Regions from separate parts of the Kitasatospora sp. NPDC088391 genome, predicted to be linked through region 1. Evidence: riboswitches for the same ligand, from Rfam matches in the RefSeq annotation. Region 1 holds a riboswitch; each other region holds the start of a gene.

Region 1 (6,720 bases):
CGTGATGGCCCCGGGCGAGTACGAGTTCGGCACCGCCGCCCCGGAGACCATGCACGTGGTCAGCGGCGCCCTGACGGTGAAGCTGCCCGGCGCGGACGCCTGGGAGACCTTCGGCGCGGGCACCCGTTTCGACGTCCCCGGCGACAGCCGCTTCCAGCTGAAGGTCGAGGTCGACACCGCGTACCTCTGCGACTACCGCTGAGCCTCCGCGCCCGCCCGGGCCCGCCCTGACGGAACGTCAGCACCGGCCGGGCGCCGGGCGGGTCGACCCGGCGTCACACCCCGACCGCCGGAGCCGCCGGAGTCGCCGGGACGGCCGGGGCGGCCGGAGCAGGCACCGCCCCGGGTATCGGCTCGGGGGCCGGGACCGCCTGCGCGGGCAGGCGGCGGACGGCGGGCAGTGCCAGCAGGGCGAGGGCGAGCGGGACGGCGAGGACCGTCATCCCGAACAGGGTGGGCCGCAGGCCGAGGGTGTCGGAGAGCGGGCCGGCCAGCATGATGCCCACGGGCATCAGCGCCACCGCGATCAGGTTGTCGTAGGAGCTGACCCGGGACAGCACCCGCTCCGGTATGTGCACCTGCAGCGAGGTCTCCCACAGGACGTAGCAGAGGGCGACGCCGACGCCCGTGACGGCCTCCAGCGCGGCGATCACCGCGACCGGCGCGCCCGAGCCGATGATCAGCGCCTGGCAGGACGCCACCGCCAGCGCGGCGGCCATCACCACCATCGGCCGGGCCGGCCTCAGCCGGTAGGCGCACACGTCGCCGACGATCGAGCCGACGCCGAACGCGGCCGTCACCAGCGCCCAGGCCCCGGCACCGCCCCACTGGCGGTCGGCCAGCACCGGGCCCAGCACGAACACCGAGGGCAGCACCACCATGTGGTAGACCGCCATCGCCAGCATGCCCGACCAGACCCACGTCCGGCTGCGGACCTCCCGCCAGCCGACCCGCAGTTCGGCCAGGAACCCCGGCCGCTCCTCCGCCCCGGCCGCGCCGCCCCCGGCCACCGGGCCGAGCCGGGCCAGCACCAACGCGCTGGCCGCGAAGCTCACCGCGTCCACCGCCAGGGCCCCGCCGGGGCCGACCGAGGCCACCAGCACGGCCGCCAGCCCCGGCCCCAGCACCAGCCCGGCCGACTGCACGAAGCCGCGCAGCGCGTTCGCCTCGCGCAGCCGCTCGACGGGCACCAGCAGGGGCAGCAGGCCCATCGAGGCGGGCAGGAAGAAAGCCTCGGCGAGGCCGAACACGGCGGTCAGCGCCGCCATCGTCCAGACCCCGGCGTGGCCGGTGAGCAGCAGCACGGCGAGGACCGCCTGCACCACGCACCGCACGACGTCCGAGGCCAGCATGATCCACTGGCGGGGCAGCCGGTCCGCCCAGACGCCGCCGATCAGGGTGAACACCAGCAGGGGTATCAGCCCGGCCGAGACCACCAGCCCGACGTCGGCGGCCGAGCCGCCGATCGACACCACCGCGAACGGCAGCGCGACGAACGTCACCCGGTCGCCGAGCACCGACAACGACTGCCCGACGAACAGCCGGGCGAACTGCCGCTCGGCCCGGAGCACCTCCGGCACCAGCCCAGCCATGGACAACCTCCGTACACCACTGGTCACATCGAGCACCGCGATGCTAGAAGCTCCGACCACCCCTTGTCGCGTGATTTATCCGCAACGCCGTCAATGCCCGTTTTCCGGCGGCCCCGCGGGCCGGTCGCCCTTCCCCCCGAGCGGTCTGACGCACCGTCGGCGCACGGCACCGTCGCGCCCTCGGCGCACTCCCGTTACACCGTCACAGTCCGGGAACGGACGGCATCCTTCCCCTGTCCCGGGGCATCCGACCGCTGTCACAGTGAACCGGTCGCGGGCCGCGTGGGCCGGCGGGAACGGGGTCGAACCGATGAGAACACGTCTGGCCGCAGTACTGCTCGCCCTGACCCTGGCGGGCGGCACCACCGCCCTGGCCGCCGGCCCGGCCGCGGCCGCAGCGCGCCCCACCACGGTCACGGCCGCGGTCGCCGCCGGCACCGGCCAGCAGGCCCCGGCGGCGGGCGCCCAGGCCCAGGGCAGCACCGGGCAGCGGGAGCAGGCCCCGGTCCACCTCGCCAAGAGCAAGGACAAGAAAAAGAAGAAGAAGTCCAAGGGCGGCCTGATCGGCCTGATCCTCCTGGTGGTCGTGGTCGTCGCGGTGGTCGCCCTGGTGATCTGGCTGGTCCGCCGCAACAGCCGCCGCCCCTGACCACGGGCGCGCGCCCCCCGGTCAGCCCTTGAAGACCTGGTCCGCGGGCGGCGCGGCGGCTTCGACCTTCTGGTCGAAGCCGGTGAAGGTGAGCACCATCCGCCCCGCCCCGCTGTCCGCGGACAGCACCCGCGGGCTGCCCTCGGCAGCGATGGCGTACGTCACCGGTGTGCCGTCCTCGTCGGTCATCGTCACGAGGACGGCCGCGACCCCGCCGACCTGCCGGGTGCCCGCCTTGGCGAGGTCCCGGCCGGCGGTGCCGTCGGTGTTCAGGCCGACCTGCTTCTGGACCGCCATGCCGAGGTCGCAGAAGGAGACGAAGCTCTTGGGGTTGTTGTAGTTGTCCGCCGGGAGCCGGAGCCACTTGCCGGCCGCCGCCGCGGGGGCGGTCTGCGGGGCCGCCTTCACCAGGTCCGCGTCGGGCTTCAGCCACACCTCCGCACCGGCCCGGAGGATCTCTGCCGAGCCCTTGCCCTCGCTGCGGTAACTACCCGCGCAGCCCCGGGCGCTGTCCCCGGCGAACGTACCGGTGAGCGCACCCTCGGGGTGCCCCGGCATGGAAACCGTGTACGTCGTGCTCATCAACTGCTCACCGGCGGCCCGCGTCCGGGCCACGATCTCCCCCGCCGACAGGTCCTGCAGCGCGACCGCGGCGGACGCCGGGGCCGCCGGGGCAGCGCTCTTGTCCGGCTTCCCTCCGGACCCGCAGGCCGTCAGGCCCGACAGCCCGATCCCGACCAGCACGATCACGGCCGGCGGTCTCACCACGCGCACAACAACCTCCACAGTTCGTACAACCGTCGAGTGCGCAAGTCTGCCAGCACGCCGAAATCGTCCACCGCACCAGCTCCGACCTGGTTGTCCGACGGCCGCGCCCAGCCCCACCGCGTCCCGCGAACCCACCGACGCCGGCACGACCACCTGAGCCCCGCACCTCAGAACCGGCCGGTGTCGATCTCCAGGTCGAACGGCGCGGGCAACCGGACACCCCGCCCGAACGGATGCGGCCCGTCGACCTCCTCGTACCCCAGCCGCCCGGGCCCGGAGAAGACGGTGCACTCCCGCAACTGGCGATCCACCAGCAGGTAGACCGGTGCTCCGTACTGGCCGTACCGCCGCCGCTTGACCGTCCGGTCGGTCTCCCCGTTCGACGGCGAGGTGACCTCGACCACCAGCAGAGTCTGGTCCGGCAGGAGTGCCCCTTCGGTCTTCGCCGCCAACTCGGCCGGAACCACCGCCAGATCGGGAATGAACCAGTTCTCACTCCCGGGCAGGTCGAGGTTCCCCGAACCGGAGACCAGCCCCAACTCCTCCAGCCGCGGCGCGATCTGCCGACGCACCGCCTCGACGGCGCTCCCGCGCGCCCAGGACACCGACACAGGGGTGATGACCCCCTCGACGAGCTCCGTACGGTCCCAGGCGACGTGCTGGACCGCGTACTTCAGGGCCTGCTCCGGGTCGGCGACGTGGTAGTCCCGGGGGACGTGGGCTGCCGCACTCATCGCGCACCTCCGCTGCTCCGCTCCCTCCGATTCTCTTCCCCGGCCGTCGGCCCCGGTCACGCCGTCCGGGAAGTTCACCGTTTCGGGTCGGACCCGTGGCGCGGCTCCGTGCCGACGAGGCGTCAACAGGTCGTTCACACACCGGCCGGGCCAGGGCGTGACGGTTGCGTGATGTCAGCGCGACGCGCTTGTGATTGACGCGTTCGAGTGAATAGGGTTCCTCCCAGCCCGCACCGTCGGGCCCCGCGCGCGGACACGCCGAGCCCTGTCCACCGTGCTGCCGGGTCGACCACCACAACCCTTGGACAGGGGTGGGGGAACCAGGTTTGTTGCCGTCCCCGCGGCTCGGGGTGAAGTCGTCCGCACCGGTTCCGTCCGGCGCGCGGCGGCCGGACCTCCCTCCCGGTCCGAACCCGACAGCTCACCTCGCAGGCGTACGGAGAGGATCTCGCATGCTCTTCACGGGTTCGGGGCGCCACCGCCGGCAGAGCCAGGCGGAGAAGGCGGCCGAGCGCGCGATCGCCGCGGCCGGCGTGGCCGGTATCGGCATCGCCCTGCCGCTGCTCGCGGCCACCGGCGCGCACGCCGCGCCCAGCGCGGTCTGGGACCGGGTCGCCGACTGCGAAAGCGGCGGCAACTGGGGCGCGGACCAGGGCAACGGCCTGTACGGCGGCCTCCAGATCAACGCGCAGCGCTGGGCCGACTACGGCGGCACGTCCTACGCGCCGCTGCCGAGCACGGCCAGCCGCAGCCAGCAGATCGCCGTCGCCGAGCGCATCCTCGCCACCGAGGGCCCGTCGCCCTGGTCGGCCTGCGCCGACGGCGCGGGCCTGGACGTGGTCTCCGCGCCGGGCGTGGTGGACGACAACGACTCGGCGGACGAGACGGGTTCGCTGCGCGGGGCCCGGGGTGCCGCCGCCGTGAACACGGCCGCGGACGGCACGGTGCCGGGCAAGGCGGGCGCGCCGGTCTTCTCCGGCCTGCCGGGCTACGACCCGGTGTACAAGGTGTACTGGTACGAGAAGAACGGCGGCTGGTTCTGGACCGGCCACCAGAGCCTGTACGAGCGCTACATGCAGCTGACGCACCCTCAGCCGGTCGCGCCCTCCGCCACGCCGTCGCCGATCGTCCCGGTCGCCCCGGTCACCCCGGTGGCCCCGACCGACCCGACCGACCCGACCGGCACGCCGACCGCGCCGGTCTCCCCCACCGTCCCGGCCGACCCGAGCGCCCCGGCGCTCCCCGGCCTGCCGGTGGCCCCGACCGACCCGACCGGTACGCCGAGCCCGACGGCCCCGAGCACGGACGCCCCCGGGAACGGCGGCACCCCGGCCGCACCGTCCGACGCGCCGTCCGGCACCCCGTCCCCGGACGCCGGGGCCGCCGCCCCGGCGAGCACCGCCCCGGCGGCCCCGGCCCAGTCCCAGCCCGCGGCCCCCGCCCCGGCGGAGGCCGCGGCGCAGCCGAGCACCGCCCCCGCGCCCGCCGCGCCGTACACGGTGGGCCCGGGCGACACCCTGATCGGGATCGCCAAGAGCCACCAGGTGGACGGCGGCTGGTCCGAGCTCTACCGGACCAACCAGCAGCTGGTGGGCGAGGACCCGGACCTGATCAAGCCCGGCCAGGTGCTGAAGCTGGGCTGACGCCCTCGCGGACCGGCCGCCGTCACCCGGGGACGGCGGCCAGTCCGGTGCAGCCGCGCAGGCCGTCCCGCCGTTGCAGGGCGGCCTTCGCCGCGTCCCCGGTCTGCGGGACGGGGACGCCCCGGCCGTCGATGTGCGCGGGGGTGAAGGTCTCGCCGGTGACCTTGCCCTCGCGGGTGACGGTGAGGGTGGCGACGCCGGTCTCGTCGGAGGCGGTGTAGTCGGAGGTGCCGTACCAGAGGAAGTTGCCGTAGCCGTACGCCACGTAGGTGTTCCCGAGCATGCCGGAGCCGAGCATGGTGTGGGCGTGGGTGCCGACCACGGCGGTCGCGCCGGCGGCGGCGACCTTCTTGGCGATCCTGGTCTGGGCGGCGGTCGGGCAGGTCTTGCCCTCGTCGCCCCAGTGCAGGTAGACGAGGACCACCGGGGCCTGGGCCTTGGCGGCGGTGACGGCGCGCACCAGTGCGGCCTCGTCGAGGGCGGAGGCGATGCCGGGCTTGCGGTCGCCGGCCCGCCACTTCTGGTTGGTGAGGTCCTCGATCTGGCTGGCCGCCAGCACCGCGACCTTCACGCCGCGCACCGTGGTGACGTACGGCGCGTACGCCTCCTTGGCGTCCTTGCCGATGCCGATCACCGCGAGCGGGGCGGCGGCCTTGGCGGCGAGGGTGTCGGCGAGGCCGTCGGGGCCGTAGTCGACGGCGTGGTTGTTGGCCTGCGAGACCACGTCGACGCCGGCGTCCTTGAGGGCGGTCAGCGCCTCGGGGCCGGTCCGGAAGTTGTACAGCTTGGGTTCGGGCTTGCCCCGGGCGGTGATCGCGCTCTCCAGGTTGAGCACGGCGAGGTCGGCGGCGGACAGCGTCGCGGCGATCGGACCGAGCGCGGTCTCGGCGGCGGGCGCGGAGAGCCGGGCGGCCGAGCGTCCCTCGAAGTGGACGTCCCCGGCGAAGGCGACGGTGATGCTGCCGTCCGGCACGGGCGGTGCCGGCGGCACGGACGGCACCGGCGGTGCCGAGGTCCCGGCGGCCGTGGCCGCGGGCGCGGCCGCGTCCCCGGCGGGCGCCGATCCGGTGCAGCCGGTGGCGGCGGCAGCGAGCAGCAGGGCGGTGACGGCGGTGCCGACGGGTGCGCGACGCACGGTGATCCCCCGGTGGTTCGGTGACGCAGCACTCTAACCCCGCCACCGAACGACCCCCACGACCGGGCTGCCGCCGCTCCGGCTACGCGGGGGCGGAGGTGGAGGCGGGGGCGGAGTAGTCGTCGTAGAAGCCGCGGCCGGTCTTGACGCCGAGGTGTCCGGCGTCGACGTAGCTCCGGAGCAGTTCGCGCGGCCCCTC
Region 2 (6,720 bases), on a different contig from region 1:
GGCCCGGTGGCCCGCGAGGCCGACTTCGTGGCCGAGTCCGGCCGCGGCCTGCACCTGGTGGACTCCTTCTCCCGCTCCTGGGGCTGGCACCCGCTGGCCGGCGCCGGGAAGGTGGTCTGGGCGCTGTTCGACGCCCGCGCGGCCGAGCCGCCCGCCGAGTCGCCGCTGCCGGTGAACCTCGGCCGCCACCGCCGCTCCGCCTGAACCCGCTCCGCCCCACCCCGACCCCCGCTCCCCCACCGTCCCCGACCCCGGGTCGGGGCTTCGGCGTGCCCGGGCGCGGGCGCGGGCGGGAGGACGCACCGGGCGCGGGCGGGAAAACACGGAGGCCGTCGCGGATGCTCCCACGACGGCCGGAGTGGACGGGTGTTGACGCCTCGTCAGAGGGCGCCGCCCAGGTGGTCGAACTCGCCGTCCTTCACACCGAGCAGCATCGCGGTGATCTCGTCCCGGGTGTAGACCAGCGCGGGGCCGTCGGGGAAGCGCGAGTTGCGCATCGCCACGTCGCCGCCCGGCAGCGCGGCGAACTCCACGCAGTTGCCCTTCGAGTTGCTGTGCCGGCTCTTCTGCCAGACCACCCCGTCGAGGTCCGCTGCCGCCATGCCGTTGTACGCCTCACGCATTGTCTTCTCCCCAGAGCCTGGCGAATCGCCTCACTTGACGTGATGATAGCCCGCCTGCACGTGCATCAGCATGGGCTACTTCCCGTGCAGAAGAACGTGCCGATGCCGACACCAAGCCTTCACAGCACCGTAATTGACGGGGCGTAAGCGGACACAGCCGGACGAAACACCAGTCCCGCCATGACCGTCCGCACACGCTCGTCAGCGCTTTGTCGATCATCACCCCTTATCACGCGGTTCACCCGGAGTCACAACCGGCACTGTGATGACCGTCACTTCCTGGCGGAAAGCCGCCCGCTCCCGGCATCCGGCTGCAAGGGGCCGGGGTCGATGTCCTACGATCTGGCCCATGAGCACCGCAGCCATCCCGGGCGCGCCACTGCCCGTCCGTACCCCAGGCTCCCGTGCGCGGGGGCGCCACCGCGCTCCCGAGCGCCGCGAGGTCTTGGCCGGTTCGCCTGCCCTGGTGCTGGCCGTTCCGGCCGTCGCCGGGCCGGAGACCCGTCCGATCGTCGACGAGCTGCTGTCCGTCGTGCGCGGCGAGCAGCCGGGCATCGAGGTGACGGCCGCCTATCTGGGCGGCGAGGACGCGCCGACCGTGGCCGGCCTGCTGGCCGCCGCCGCGGAGGCCGGCCTGGCCGCGCCGATCGTGCAGCCGCTGGTGCCGGGGCCGCACGGCTTCCTGCCCGGGCTGCACAAGGCCGCGGCGGAGACCGGCGCCCGGGTGCTGGACCCGCTGGGCCCGCACACCAAGCTGTCCGAGGCCGTGCACGTGCGCCTGTCCGAGGCGAACCTGGCCCGGGCCGACCGGGCCCGGCTGTTCGCCATCGCCACCGCCGCCGACGGCGTGGTGCTGACCACGGTGGGCGGCCAGGAGGCCGCCGAGGCCGCCGCGATGACGGGCGTGCTGCTGGCCTCCCGGCTGGCCGTGCCGGTGGTCGCGGCCGCGCTGGACGTGCCGGGCTCGGTGGCCGGGGCCGTGGCGCACCTGAAGGCGATGGGCGCCGAGCGCCCGGCGCTGGCCCCGCTGGTGATCGGCCCGGAGGCCGACCCGGAGCTGCTGGCCACCGCCGCCGAGGAGACCGGCTGCCCGAGCGCCGCCCCGATCGGCGCGTACCCGACGGTCGGTCAGCTGATCGCCGCCAGCTACCTGTCCGTGCTCCCGGAGCCGACCCAGGAGCAGTTGGAGGCCGCCGCGGCGGCCGCCGAACCGCGCACCCCGGGGGCGCACGCGGCGCGCTGACGCCGCACCAGGACCGCCGCGGGCGGGGGCCGCGCATCGACGCGCCCCCGCCCGTCGCGCTGTCCGGGGCCGGAACGGGGGCGTGGACGGGCCCGGACGGGCTCGGACAGGCTCGGACAGGCCCGGACAGGCCCGGACGGGGCGCGGCGGCCCGCGGGCGGCACGGCCCCCGGGCGGGCGTCAGCCGGTGACCCGCCCGGTGCGCGGCGCGGCGGCGGTGAAGGCGAGCGCGGGCAGTGCGACCGGGCGCGGCGGGCCGGGCGCGTCCGCGGGGGCGGTGGCGGCGTTCCAGGGGGTGCCGGCCAGGCCCTGCCCGCCGCTGCCCTTGGTGAGCGAGACGGTCTGCGTCCGGCCGGCCTGGCGGAACAGGATCTGCTTGGGGGCGGGTGACTCCGGGTCGAGCCACACCTCGGGGCCGGTGCCGGCGAACTCGCAGTCGAGCACGGCGATGTCGTCGGGCTTGCCGTCGTCGGTGGCCCGGAACGCCACCCCGGCCTTGCGGTAGCCGGTCAGCCGGCTGCGGCTGAGCGTGACGGCCTCGCCGTCGAGCTGGTGCTTGAGGGTGGCCACCGCGTAGTCGGACTGGCCGGCGGCGTCGATCAGGAAGCCGTCGAAGACGGTGCCCTTGTCGCGGCCGAGCGCGTGCACGGCGATGCCGCCGGCGGCGTTGCCGTGCAGCACCGAGGCGCTGTAGTCGAAGTCGTTCAGGTAGGCGCCGTGCTCGATGCCCCAGCCCCCGTTGTGGTAGGCCACGAAGCGGCTGACGGTGTGGTGGTGCTCGGCGTTGAGCCAGACGAAGATGCCGTTCTCGAGGTTGTTGTGGGCCAGGCAGTTCTCGAAGGTCCAGACGCCCTCGCTGGTCTCCGGCCACTCGTAGCCGGAGGCGCCGGTGGCGCCCTGGACGCCGACGGCCACGCAGTCCCGGGCCGAGGAGCCGGTGCCCGCGCCGAGGCTGAAGCCGGTCAGCCGGTAGCCGCGCGGGTTGGGCTCGTAAACGGTGCGGGAGGCGACGCAGCCCTGGTAGGCGATGTCGTTGGACGGGCCCTGCGGGGTGCGGGTGTCGATCGGCCCGTCCCACCAGTAGGCGTCCTCCCAGGTCTGGTGGGAGATGCAGCCGCGGAAGGTGATGCCGTGCGCGGCGTGCGGCACGAAGGCGTGGCTGCCGGTGTCGCGGACCACCACGCCCTCGACCTCGGTGCCGCGCGAGCTGTCCAGCAGCATGTGGAAGTGCAGCCCGTAGCGGCCGAGCACCGGCTCGGTGACGGGCTTGCCGTTCCAGCTGTCCTTGCCGTTGGCGCGCGGGCCCATCCAGCGGATCGCGGTGTGCCGGACGTCGGCGGGGCGGCTGGAGGTGAGGTGGACGTGCGCCCGGCCCTGCTCGGTGCCCTCGACCCGGACGTTGCGGGTCAGGTTGAGCACCTCGGCGCCGAAGGCGGGGCCGCCGCCGACCGCGACCCGGGGGTGGGCGTACTTGAGCGGGGCGGTGAGCGTGACGGTGGTGCCGTCCACCCGCTGGACCGTCACCAGGTCGTAGGAGGTGGAGAAGCCGTCGGTGTCGGGCGCGGCGGTCGGGGTGACGGCGAGTTCGTCGCCGGGCTGCCAGCCGTCCGGGGCGGCGGCGAGCTTCAGCGTGACGTCGCCGGCCCGCAGGTCGGCGGCGGCCCGGACCCAGGCGGTGCGGGGGGCGCCGTCCAGCCGCAGGTAGCCCCGGCCGGTGACCCACAGGCCGGTGTCGCTGTCGACGACCGTCATGCCGCCGCCCTTGAAGCGGCGTTCGTCGACGTCCGGGAAGAGCAGGGTGTGGGCGTGGGCGTCGTCGGGGGCGAGCGCCAGGGTGCCGCGCACCTCGACGTTGCCGGAGCTGGCCAGGGTGAGCGAGCGGTCCTTGGCGAAGACCAGCGAGCCGGTGGCCTCAACCAGCAGCGAGCCGACCCGGGCGTCGGTGTCGAGCAGCACCTTGTCGGTGATCCGCACCGCGCTGCCCGGGGCCGGGACCTTGCCGCCCCAGCCCTTGGCGTCGGACCACTTGCGGCCGCCCTGGTCGACCGGCGGGGGCGGCTCGGTGGGCTGCGGGCTCGCGGAGGCGGGCGGCGGGGCGGCGGTGCCGTGCTGGTGGCCGGTCGGCGGGCCGCCGGGGTGGGGCCGGCCGGCGGCGGTCTCGTCGGCCCCGGCGAGCGACTGCCGCAGCACCGCCCCGCCGCCGACCGCCGTCACCGCCCCGACCGCCAGCCAGGTGAGCATCCGCCGCCGCTCGACCACCGGCCGCCGGTGCCGGCGGGGCGCCTGCTGTTCGTTGTCGCGCTGGTCCACGATCGCCGCCCTCCCGGGGCGCTGGGAACTCCGACTCGTCCGGGGGCAGCATAGGCAGAATCCCGGCCGGGAAGCGGCGTCTTCCGTTTCGCTTAAGCATCCTGACGTACCGTCAGTCTCCCGTTCGACACCCCGGTCCGGGCGGCCGGGCGGTGGCGGCGCCGGGCGGGCGGCGGCGCGGGCGGGGCGCGCCCGGGGCGCATTCGGGCGCGTGGGAATGCGGTGGGCGGAATTCGGACGTCCTCGGCCGGGCCGCCCCGGTGGCACCACCCGGGCCGGACAAAGCGAACCAAGTGCCCGAATCAGCCGGAGCAAAACCCATCGAAACCGAATATCGACCCACCGATTCTCATAATCACCCAAAACGGGCACAAGATCACCAATTGCCTGACGCCCGGCCAGCTCCCTTCGCAGATCTGCGAGTTCGGCGGGAATTCCTTGATCGTGAATTCCGCGCGCCGTGACGGTCGTCACAGGCATTTGCGAATTCCCTTTCCACCTGCTTAATCTCCTGCCCACGTTCGTGGACACACGGACCCAGCCCTCCCGGAACGCCGAGTCCTGCCGCCGGGTGGGTCGGCTCATGCGAAACGCACCGCGGCAGGGGCGGGGGAACCAGGTAGGTCGCCCGGGGACGGTCCAACGGACCGGCCCGGGGCTAGGGGTGAAGCCGTGCGCACCTGCGGGTGCCGCGCGGCCGGGCTGCTCCGGCCCGAATCCGACAGCTCACCTCGCAGGCGTGGGAGAGGAACGCTTCTTCATGCTGCCCATCAGTGCCAAGCGCGCCCGCCGCCTGATCGCGACCACCGGTGTGGTCGGCATCGGCCTCACCGTTCCCTGCCTGACCGCCAACACCGCCTCCGCCGCCTCCGTCTCCACCTGGGACAAGGTCGCGCAGTGCGAGTCCAGCGGCGACTGGTCGATCAACACCGGCAACGGCTTCTACGGCGGCCTGCAGTTCACCGCCTCCACCTGGTCCGAGTTCGGCGGCACCGCGTACGCCTCGCGCGCCGACCTGGCCTCCAAGGACCAGCAGATCACCGTCGCCGAGAAGGTGCTCGCCTCGCAGGGCCCCGGCGCCTGGCCGGTGTGCTCGATCCAGGCCGGCCTGACCAAGGGCGGCGGCGCCCCGCAGGTCGACGCCTCCGCCCCGAGCGGCACCAAGTCCTCGGGCACCCAGTCCTCGGGCGACGCCGCGAAGCCGCAGGCCCCGAAGTCCGAGACTCCGAAGTCGGGTTCCGGCTGGCAGCAGTCCCGGACCCAGAGCAAGCCGCAGGCCCAGCAGCAGCCCCAGCAGCAGGCCGCGAGCGCCTCGGCCGGCAGCTACACGGTGCAGGCCGGCGACTGGCTGTCCACCATCGCCCAGCGCGAGCACGTGGACGGCGGCTGGCAGGCGCTGTACGACCTGAACCGGTCCGTCCTCACCGAGGGCCCGGACATGATCTACCCGGGCCAGCAGCTGGCCCTCGGCAACGTCGCCGTCGCCGAGGCCCCGGCCCAGCAGTCGGCGCCCGCCACCAAGTCCCCGTCCTCGTCCTGGAACCGGGCCAAGTCCGCCCCGGGCACCTCCGCCGCGGCGAAGCCCGCCGCGCAGGAGACCAAGGCGTCCACCGGCACCGCCGTCAAGGCGACCGGCTCCAAGGCCGCGGCGATCGACTTCGCGCTCGGCAAGCTCGGCCAGGCCTACATCTACGGCGGCACCGGCAACGGCGGCTGGGACTGCTCGGGCCTGACCCAGGCCGCGTTCCGCCAGGCCGGCATCAGCCTGCCGCGGGTCGCCGCCGACCAGGCCGACTACGCGACCCGGGTCTCGCTGAACAACCTGCAGGCCGGCGACCTGCTGTTCTGGTCCAACAACGGCTCCAACTCGGGCGTCTACCACGTGGCGATCTACCTGGGCGACGGCAAGTACGTCGAGGCCGCGAACCCGCGCTCCGGCGTCCGCACCGAGACGATCGCCAACTGGGCGCCGGACTTCGCCGGCCGCGTCTGACCCCTCGCCCGGCCGCGCCCGACCCTTCGTCGGCGCACGGCACCCCCCCGTGGCACCGCTGCCCCCGGAGACCCTGGTCGGCTCCGGGGGCAGCGGCCTATGCTCGGCCGGACGACCCGCCGGGCCCGAGCCCGTCCGGCGGCGGCCCGACCCCGGAGCGCACCCATGGCGAAGCTGACCATCTCCCTCGACGCGGACCTCGCGCTGGAGGTGATGATGCGGGTCGGCGCGAGCAGCCCGCAGGACGCGGTCGAGCTGATCGTCCGCGACTACCTGGCCACCCGGGCCGGCACCGGGAACCCGCACCGGGGCGAGCGCTTCACCGGCCCCGCCGCGCCCGTCGAGGAGGGCTGAGCCCCGGGGCGCACCGGCGCGGCCGGCCCCGCATTACGGCGCAAGATCCTGAACTGTCAAGGAACTTACCGTCTAGTAAGTTTACTGGCGAGTACCTACCCTGGGCGGACCCCACCCACCCAAGGGAGTCCGCCATGGCCCACCCCCTCGCCCGCGCCGGGCGCGACGAGCAGCTGCGCGACCGGGCGCCCGTCGAG
Region 3 (6,720 bases), on a different contig from region 1:
CCGCCGCCAGGCCGGCCGCGTCCCGGCCGAGGACGGCGGCGGCGCGGGCCGCCAGCACCCGGACCACCTCCTCGCGGACGCCGCTCGGGGCCGCCACCGCGGGCGGGAGGACCGCGGCGGGGGCCCGGGACGGCGCGGCGCCGGGCAGCGAGAGCTGGGCCGCGCCGCCCGCGGCCAGCAGCAGGGCGGCCCGCCGGGACAGCGGAGCACCGACCCGCGGCGCCCTCGGCGGCAGGTCGGTGACCAGGGGTTCCTCGGTGAGGCTCAGACCCGCACCACCGAGCTGACCGGCATCGCGCCCACGCTCTCGTAGCGGACCCGGGCGCCGGGGTAGGGCGCGTGCACGACGACGCCCCCGCCGGCGTACATGCCGACGTGGTGCCTGTCGCTGTAGAAGATCACCAGGTCTCCGGGCCGGGCTTCGGCGAGGCTCACCCGCCGGCCGGCCGAGGCCTGTTCCTGCGAGGTCCGCGGCAGGGTCACTCCGGCCTGCCGCCACGCCCAGTACATCAGACCGGAGCAGTCGAAGGTACCGGGGCCGGTCGATCCGTAGACGTACGGCGAGCCGATCTTGGAGATGGCGGCCCGCAGCGCGGCGGCGGCCCGGTCGGAGGAGGGCGGCTGGTCGCCGAGGTCGAGCCGGTCGGTGCCCCGGGTGGCGCGCTGCTCGGCCTCCCGGGCGTCGTCGGCGGCCATCCGGACCCGCTCGGCGGGGGCCAGGCTGTTGAGCAGCCGCTGCGCCTTGCCGAGCCGGTCCCGGACTTCGTCCTTGGCGGCGGCCAGGTGCTGCCGGACGCCCTCCAGCTCGGCCAGCTTGGCCGTGGTCTCCTGCCGGCGCTGGTCCAACCGGCGCTGCCGGTCGGCGAGTTCGTGCAGCGCGTCGTCCTGCCGGGCGGTGGCCTGGTCGAGCGAGCGGGCCCCGGCCAGGTAGGCGGCGGGGTCGTTGTCGAGCATCAGCCGCACCGAGGGGTCGAGGCCCTGGGCCCGGTACTGGGCGGCGGCGACGGCGGCCAGGTCGCCGCGCATCCGGTTCAGCTCGTCCTGCCCGGCGGCGACCTGGTTCTGCAGCGAGCCGGCCTCCGACTGCAGGCGCTTGAGCTGCTCCTGCGCGGCGTTGTACGTCTCGGAGGACCGTTCGGCCTCCTCGTAGAGCTGGTCGACCTGGGTCTTGACCTCGCTGCGGCCCGGCGGGTCGGCCGGGGCGAGCGGGGCGGCGGTCGCCGCGCCGACGGTGAGGCCGAGCGCCCCGGTCGCGGCGGCGGTCAGCGCCAGGGCGCGGGCGAGGCGCTGGACACCGGGCAGTGGGGGGCGACGATGCACGGACACGCGCGACGACTCCGTTCCTGCGGCCGGCCTCCGCCGCCGCCCGTGGATCGGGCGGCCGTCCTCGCGGGGGCCCGGGGGCAGAGGTTAGCGAGTCAGGTCGATCCAGTCCAAACCCCGACAGCACCGAATATTTGACCGCGAATCGGACATCCGAACGAGAGCGGCCCGGCACCCCGTGCGGGGTACCGGGCCGAGCGCCTCGGACGGACCGTCAGATCCGGACGATCCGGTTGATCGGCATCGAGGTGGCCGACTCGTAGCGGACCTGCGCGCCGGTGTGCGGCGCGTGCACGATCTGGTTGTTGCCGGCGTACATGCCGACGTGGTGCATGTCGCCGTAGTAGATGATCAGGTCGCCCGGACGGGCGTCGGCGATGTTGCTGCCGATGTTGGTGCCCGCGCTCGCCTGGGCCTGCGAGGTGCGCGGGATCGACACGCCGGCCTGCGCGTAGGCCCACTGCATCAGGCCGGAGCAGTCGAAGGTGGTCGGGCCGGTGGCGCCGTACGAGTACCAGCTGCCGAGCTTCGAGGTCGCCGCGCCGAGCGCGTTGCCGGAGAAGCCGCTGGGCGCGGGGGTGTTCAGGTCCGGGCGGGCGGTGTCCCGGGAGGCCCGCTCGGCCTGCGTCCGGGAGTCGGAGGCGGCCTTGGCCTCGGCGGCCGCGAGGTCGTCGCGCTCCTTCTGGGTGAGCGTGTTGAGCAGGTCGCGGGCCTGGGCGAGCTTGGCCTGGATGTCGTCCTTGTCGGCCTTCAGCGCCTTGGTGGTGGTGTCCAGCTCGGCGAGCTTGGACTCCGCCTCCTTGCGCTGGGTGTCGAGCTTGGCCTGCTCGGCCTTGAAGCTCTTCAGCAGGTCCGCCTGGGTGGAGCCGACGGCGTTCAGCGTGCCGGCCTGCCCGAGGAAGGCGTCGGGGGTGCTGGAGAGCATCAGCTGCATGGTCTGCGAGACGTTGCCGGTCCGGTACTGCTCGCCCGCGATCCCGGCCAGGCTCTGCTGGACGGTGGTGACCTGGTCCTGCTGGCGGGCCAGCTGGTCCTGCAACTGCCCGACCTGCTTCTGCAGTTCCTGCTGCTTCTCGACCGCGCCGTTGTAGCTCTCGGTCTTGACCTCGGCCTGCTCGTTGAGCTGGTCGACCTGCTGCTTGACCTGGTCCTTGGTCGGCGCCGGGTCGGCGTGCGCCCCGCCCTGGGCGGAGAGCGCCACCGCGGTGGCCGCGGCGGCGGTGAGAATCGAGACCCGGGTACGACTGGCGGGCTTGGGACGACGATGGGACGCCACGAAGGCGGACTCCTTCTTCCTCACACCGCCTACCGGGTGAGCTGACGGGTTCGGGCCGGAAGAAGCCCTACGATGCCTCACCGCCCGCCGAGGCGGCCGGACCTGGCACCGATTCACCCCGGGGGAACGTGGTTCCCCGGCTCCGTTCGACAGCACCCCGGCTGGGGTATCCCCGTCGGCAGACCCGGTGTTGACGGTCTGCCCGCTGCGTCACGGACTCGGCGGCGACCTCCGCCGCCGCCCCCCTTGGGCGATCGACTCTGCGGTGGTCGAGGTAAGACCCTAGTAACCGATCCGTGATCCGTTCAAATCCTTGTCGGAAAAAAATCTGATTCTGTATCAAATTCTTTTGAGAATATGACCGACCGTGATCACAAAGTTACCCAGCGCGTGATCCATTCCGCGATTCGGCCCGGAAACGCGACGCCGGGCGTGTCGCAGATCACAGCAGGATCTCGACCGCCCGGGCGTGTCACATCGCGTCAATTGTCGCCCCCTGGGGGCATATGTCCGATTCTTCGGACCGTCAGGACCGGACCCGTCCGGGTCAGACCCGGCGGATGGTGGAGATCGGCATCGCGTCGACCTTCATCACCTTCACCACGTCGCCGGTGTGCGGGGCGTGCACCACCATGCCGTTGCCGATGTACATGCCGACGTGGTGCTGGTCGCCGTAGTAGATGACCAGGTCGCCGGGGAGCGCGTTGGACCAGTCCTTGCCCACGTTGGTGCCGTAGCTGCCCTGCGCCTGCGAGGTACGCGGCAGGCCGACGCCGGCCTGCTTGTACGCCCACACCATCAGGCCGGAGCAGTCGAAGGTGCTCGGGCCGGTGGCGCCCCACACGTACGCCGCGCCCTGCTTGCTGAGCGCCGCCGCCACCGCGGTCGCGGCGTAGCCGCTGGCCGGCGGGAGGGTGGAGGGGTCGATCCGGGTGGTGCCGCGCGAGGCCGCGCCGTCGGTGCCGCGCAGGATGGCCGCGCGGTCGGCGGCGGAGAGCTGGTTGAGCAGCTTCTGCGCCTCCTGCAGCTTGGTCTGGACGTCCTTCTTGGCGTCGTTCAGCGCCTGGGTCTGGCCGTCCAGCTCGTGCAGGACCTGGGCGGCCTCCTCCTTCTGCTGGTCCAGGCGGCGCTGCTGGTCCTTGAGCGACTTCAGCGTCTCGGCCTGGGTGCTGGCGGCCTGGTCGAAGGAGGCGGCCTGGGTGAGGTACTTGTCCGGGTCGGAGGAGAGCATCAGCTGCATCGACGGGTCGACGCCGCCCTGCCGGTACTGGTCCCCCGCCACCGCCGCCAGCCCGGAGGCCAGTTCGGTCAGCTGCTCCTGGCTGCGGGCCACCTGGTCCTGCAGCTGGTCGGCCTGCTTGCGCAGCTGGTCGGCCCGGTCCTTGGCGCCGTTGTACTTCTCGGCGGCCTGCTCCTGCTCGTCCAGCAGCTTGTCGACCTGCGCCTTGACCTCGTCCTTGCTCGGCTGCGCGGGCGCGGCGTGCGCACTCACCTGGGCCGACAGGGCGACCGCGGTCGCGGCGGCAGCGGTGAGCACGGAGACCCGCGCACGGCTCGGCTGCTTGGGACGGCGGTGGGAGGCCAAGGGAGGCTCCTTCTTCCTGCTGGACTCACCCGGGGGAGTGATAGTCCGGAATATAGGTTTGACGCCAGACCCTAGTGAAGTCCCTCTCCCGCGTCCACTCCCGGAACGGTCCCGGAGCGCTTCCCGACCCGCCTTCACGACACCGACACACTCCGGTCACCGAGCGGTGTCCTGACGGGACGTCATCCCAGCTCAGCTGCGGGACAGCCGGTTCAGCAGCAGCACCGAGGCGACCGGCCGGGCCCCCGCCTTGCGCACCCCGTCCGCGACCTCCTTGTCGGCCGAGACCACCACCACCGGCCGCCCCTGCGGCTCGGCCCGGACCAGCCGGCGGATCAGCTCGTCCGCGGTCTCCCCGGTGCGGCTGAACCGCACCCGCACCCCGCGCGGCGGCGCGATGATCACCGGAACGTCCAGGTCCTGGCCGTCGAACACGCAGGTCACCTCGGCCTGGGTGCGCTGGGCCAGCATCGCCAGCCCGCCCAGCAGCCTCATCCGCTGCTGCTCCAGCGGCAGTTGGGGGTAGCCGGTCTTGGTGACGTTGTAGCCGTCCACCACCAGGTGGACCTGCGGGATGGCCAGCAGCTGGTCCAGCAGCGCCGGGTCGTCCTCGGCCAGCCCGCGCCGGGCCACGTCGTGCGGCGAGGCCGAGCCGGGCTCGACCGCCTCCACCAGGTCGGCCGGGCGCAGCGCCGTCACCGGCAGCGCCAGCTCCCGCTGCAGGCCCTGCGCGGACTGCAGCACGGTGTCCAGCAGCAGGCGCAGCCGCATGTCCTCGACGGTGCGGCCCTCGCGGGCGGTGCGGCGGCCGCTCTCCACCGCGGCCTCCAGCTCGGCGAGCCGGTGCCGCAGCCGGCGGGACTCGCTCTCGGCGGCGCTGCGCTCGGCCGCGGCAGCCGCCTTCACGGCCTCCAGCTCCCCGGCCAGCCGCCGGCCCTCGGCCTGCGCCCGGCGGGTGTCGGCCTCCAGCGAGCGGACCTTCTTGCGCAGCGACTCGGCCTCCCGGCGGACGCCCTCGGACTCGGCGCGCTGCCGGTCCGCCTCGGTCCGGGCCGCCGCCCGGACCTCGGCCAGCTCCTCCTGGAACTTCTCGGCCTGCCGGACGGCCTCGGCGGCGGCGCCCTCGGCGTCGACCCGCTCGGCCTCCTCGCCGGCCTCCTCGACCAACCGGGTCCAGTCGGCCGGCCGGACCAGGTAGGCGGCGGCCGCGACGTCCATCGGGTCGGCGGCGGCGGGCGCGCTGCCCGCCTCCAGGGCGCGCACCAGGTCCGGCTGGCCCAGCCGCAGGCGGTCGGCTATCCGGACCCGGAACGCCGGGTCGGACTCCAGCGCGGCCGCCAGCGCGGTGGCCGCGTACTTGGCCCGGCGGGCGGGGGTGAACTTGGCGTACGGGCGCAGCGCGGGCGGGAGTTCGCCCGGGGCGATGGCGCCCAGCGCGTCGGAGGCGATGCCGACCACCCGGCGGCGCACCCCCTCGGGGAGCGGGCGGGAGCCGCCGCCCTCCGCTTCGTGGGTGTCCGGCTCCGCCTCGGGGGTGTCCGGGCCCGGGGCGGGCGCGGTCCCGTCCGGGCCCGCGGGCGCGTTCACTGCCTCCGCCACTGTCCTCGGCTCCGATCCTGGTCCGGGCGGTCCCTCCCGGCGGGCGCCGGGCGGGGGGTCGTTCCGCCGCTGCTGTCGATTGTCCCGTCTACCGTGCCGCACCGACACCACCCCCCGCCGACGCGGCCGCCCCGCGCCCCCGGTCCGGGCGGACGGGGGCGCGGGGCGGTGGGGTGCGGGTCAGCCCTGCTCGGCGGTGCCGTCCGCGGGCTCCTCGGCGCCCGGACGGGCCACCAGCTCGACCTGGTCGACGGCGTTGCACCAGCGGCAGCGGACCGACTCGATGGTCTCCGCGAGCACCTGGGTCTCCTCGACCTTGGACTCGCCCGCGAGGTCGAAGTGCAGGAAGTCGGTCACCCGGGACGAACGGGTGACGTCGAAACGGGTCAGGTTGCCGCACAGGGTGCAGCGCCAGCGGGTCTCGGCGGTCGGCGCGGCAATGGTCATCAGTGTGGTCCCTCTCGGCTGGTCCCGGTTCCGGGCCTCCAGCCTATTGCCTGCGTCCGCGCGGCCGGGTTCCGGTCCACAGCCCGGACGCCCACCCGTCCGGAGCAGCGCCCGGTGTCGGGGGCACGCCCCCGAGGAATGCTGACCGGCATGGTGCTCTCCGCCCCCGCCCGGGCCGGTTCGCCGGCGGCCGAGCGGGCCGTCCGCACCCCGGCCGTCACGTACCTGCTGATCGCGGTGTCCGCGCTGGTCCTGCTGACCGGCCCGTCCGGCCTGAACCCGCTCTACGGCAGCGGCGACGCCCGGGCCTGCGCCGAGCAGCGCTACCAGCACCGCTGGGGCGCGGTCCCCGCCGAGCTGCTGGGCGGGCACCCCCTGACGGCGGCCCAGCTGTCCGCGCTGCCCCCGGCCGCGCCGGGCTGCGTGCTGCCGCCGACCCCGGGCAAGATCCCCGAACTGTCGGTGCTGACCTCGCTGTTCGTGCACGCGG

Evidence for each region. Region 1 has a riboswitch for cyclic di-AMP ahead of ACIQBJ_RS00315 (transglycosylase family protein). Riboswitches for the same ligand answer to the same signal wherever they lie in the genome.
Region 2: linked by a shared signal. The riboswitch ahead of ACIQBJ_RS19205 (transglycosylase family protein) and the one ahead of ACIQBJ_RS00315 (transglycosylase family protein) in region 1 are both predicted to bind cyclic di-AMP.
Region 3: linked by a shared signal. The riboswitch ahead of ACIQBJ_RS17200 (NlpC/P60 family protein) and the one ahead of ACIQBJ_RS00315 (transglycosylase family protein) in region 1 are both predicted to bind cyclic di-AMP.

Annotation. Positions count from the first base shown of each region.
Region 1 covers NZ_JBIVNB010000001.1:70,049-76,768, forward strand. Annotated here, with positions in the region: gene ACIQBJ_RS00290 (pyrimidine/purine nucleoside phosphorylase) at 1-202, shown strand, start outside; gene ACIQBJ_RS00295 (MFS transporter) at 276-1,592, opposite strand; gene ACIQBJ_RS00300 (hypothetical protein) at 1,903-2,241, shown strand; gene ACIQBJ_RS00305 (hypothetical protein) at 2,263-3,009, opposite strand; gene ACIQBJ_RS00310 (Uma2 family endonuclease) at 3,177-3,743, opposite strand; cyclic di-AMP (ydaO/yuaA leader) riboswitch at 4,024-4,192, shown strand; gene ACIQBJ_RS00315 (transglycosylase family protein) at 4,196-5,386, shown strand; gene ACIQBJ_RS00320 (CapA family protein) at 5,409-6,521, opposite strand; gene ACIQBJ_RS00325 (3-hydroxyacyl-CoA dehydrogenase family protein) at 6,604-6,720, opposite strand, start outside.
Region 2 covers NZ_JBIVNB010000005.1:585,014-591,733, reverse strand. Annotated here, with positions in the region: gene ACIQBJ_RS19225 (ATP-binding protein) at 1-204, shown strand, start outside; gene ACIQBJ_RS19220 (DUF397 domain-containing protein) at 381-623, opposite strand; gene ACIQBJ_RS19215 (hypothetical protein) at 973-1,866, shown strand; gene ACIQBJ_RS19210 (hypothetical protein) at 2,047-4,176, opposite strand; cyclic di-AMP (ydaO/yuaA leader) riboswitch at 4,758-4,931, shown strand; gene ACIQBJ_RS19205 (transglycosylase family protein) at 4,937-6,169, shown strand; gene ACIQBJ_RS19200 (hypothetical protein) at 6,335-6,523, shown strand; gene ACIQBJ_RS19195 (AMP-dependent synthetase/ligase) at 6,658-6,720, shown strand, end outside.
Region 3 covers NZ_JBIVNB010000005.1:134,101-140,820, reverse strand. Annotated here, with positions in the region: gene ACIQBJ_RS17210 (hypothetical protein) at 1-97, opposite strand, end outside; gene ACIQBJ_RS17205 (NlpC/P60 family protein) at 265-1,326, opposite strand; gene ACIQBJ_RS17200 (NlpC/P60 family protein) at 1,538-2,599, opposite strand; cyclic di-AMP (ydaO/yuaA leader) riboswitch at 2,610-2,772, opposite strand; gene ACIQBJ_RS17195 (NlpC/P60 family protein) at 3,147-4,184, opposite strand; gene ACIQBJ_RS17190 (NYN domain-containing protein) at 4,377-5,783, opposite strand; gene ACIQBJ_RS17185 (hypothetical protein) at 5,964-6,230, opposite strand; gene ACIQBJ_RS17180 (rhomboid family intramembrane serine protease) at 6,381-6,720, shown strand, end outside.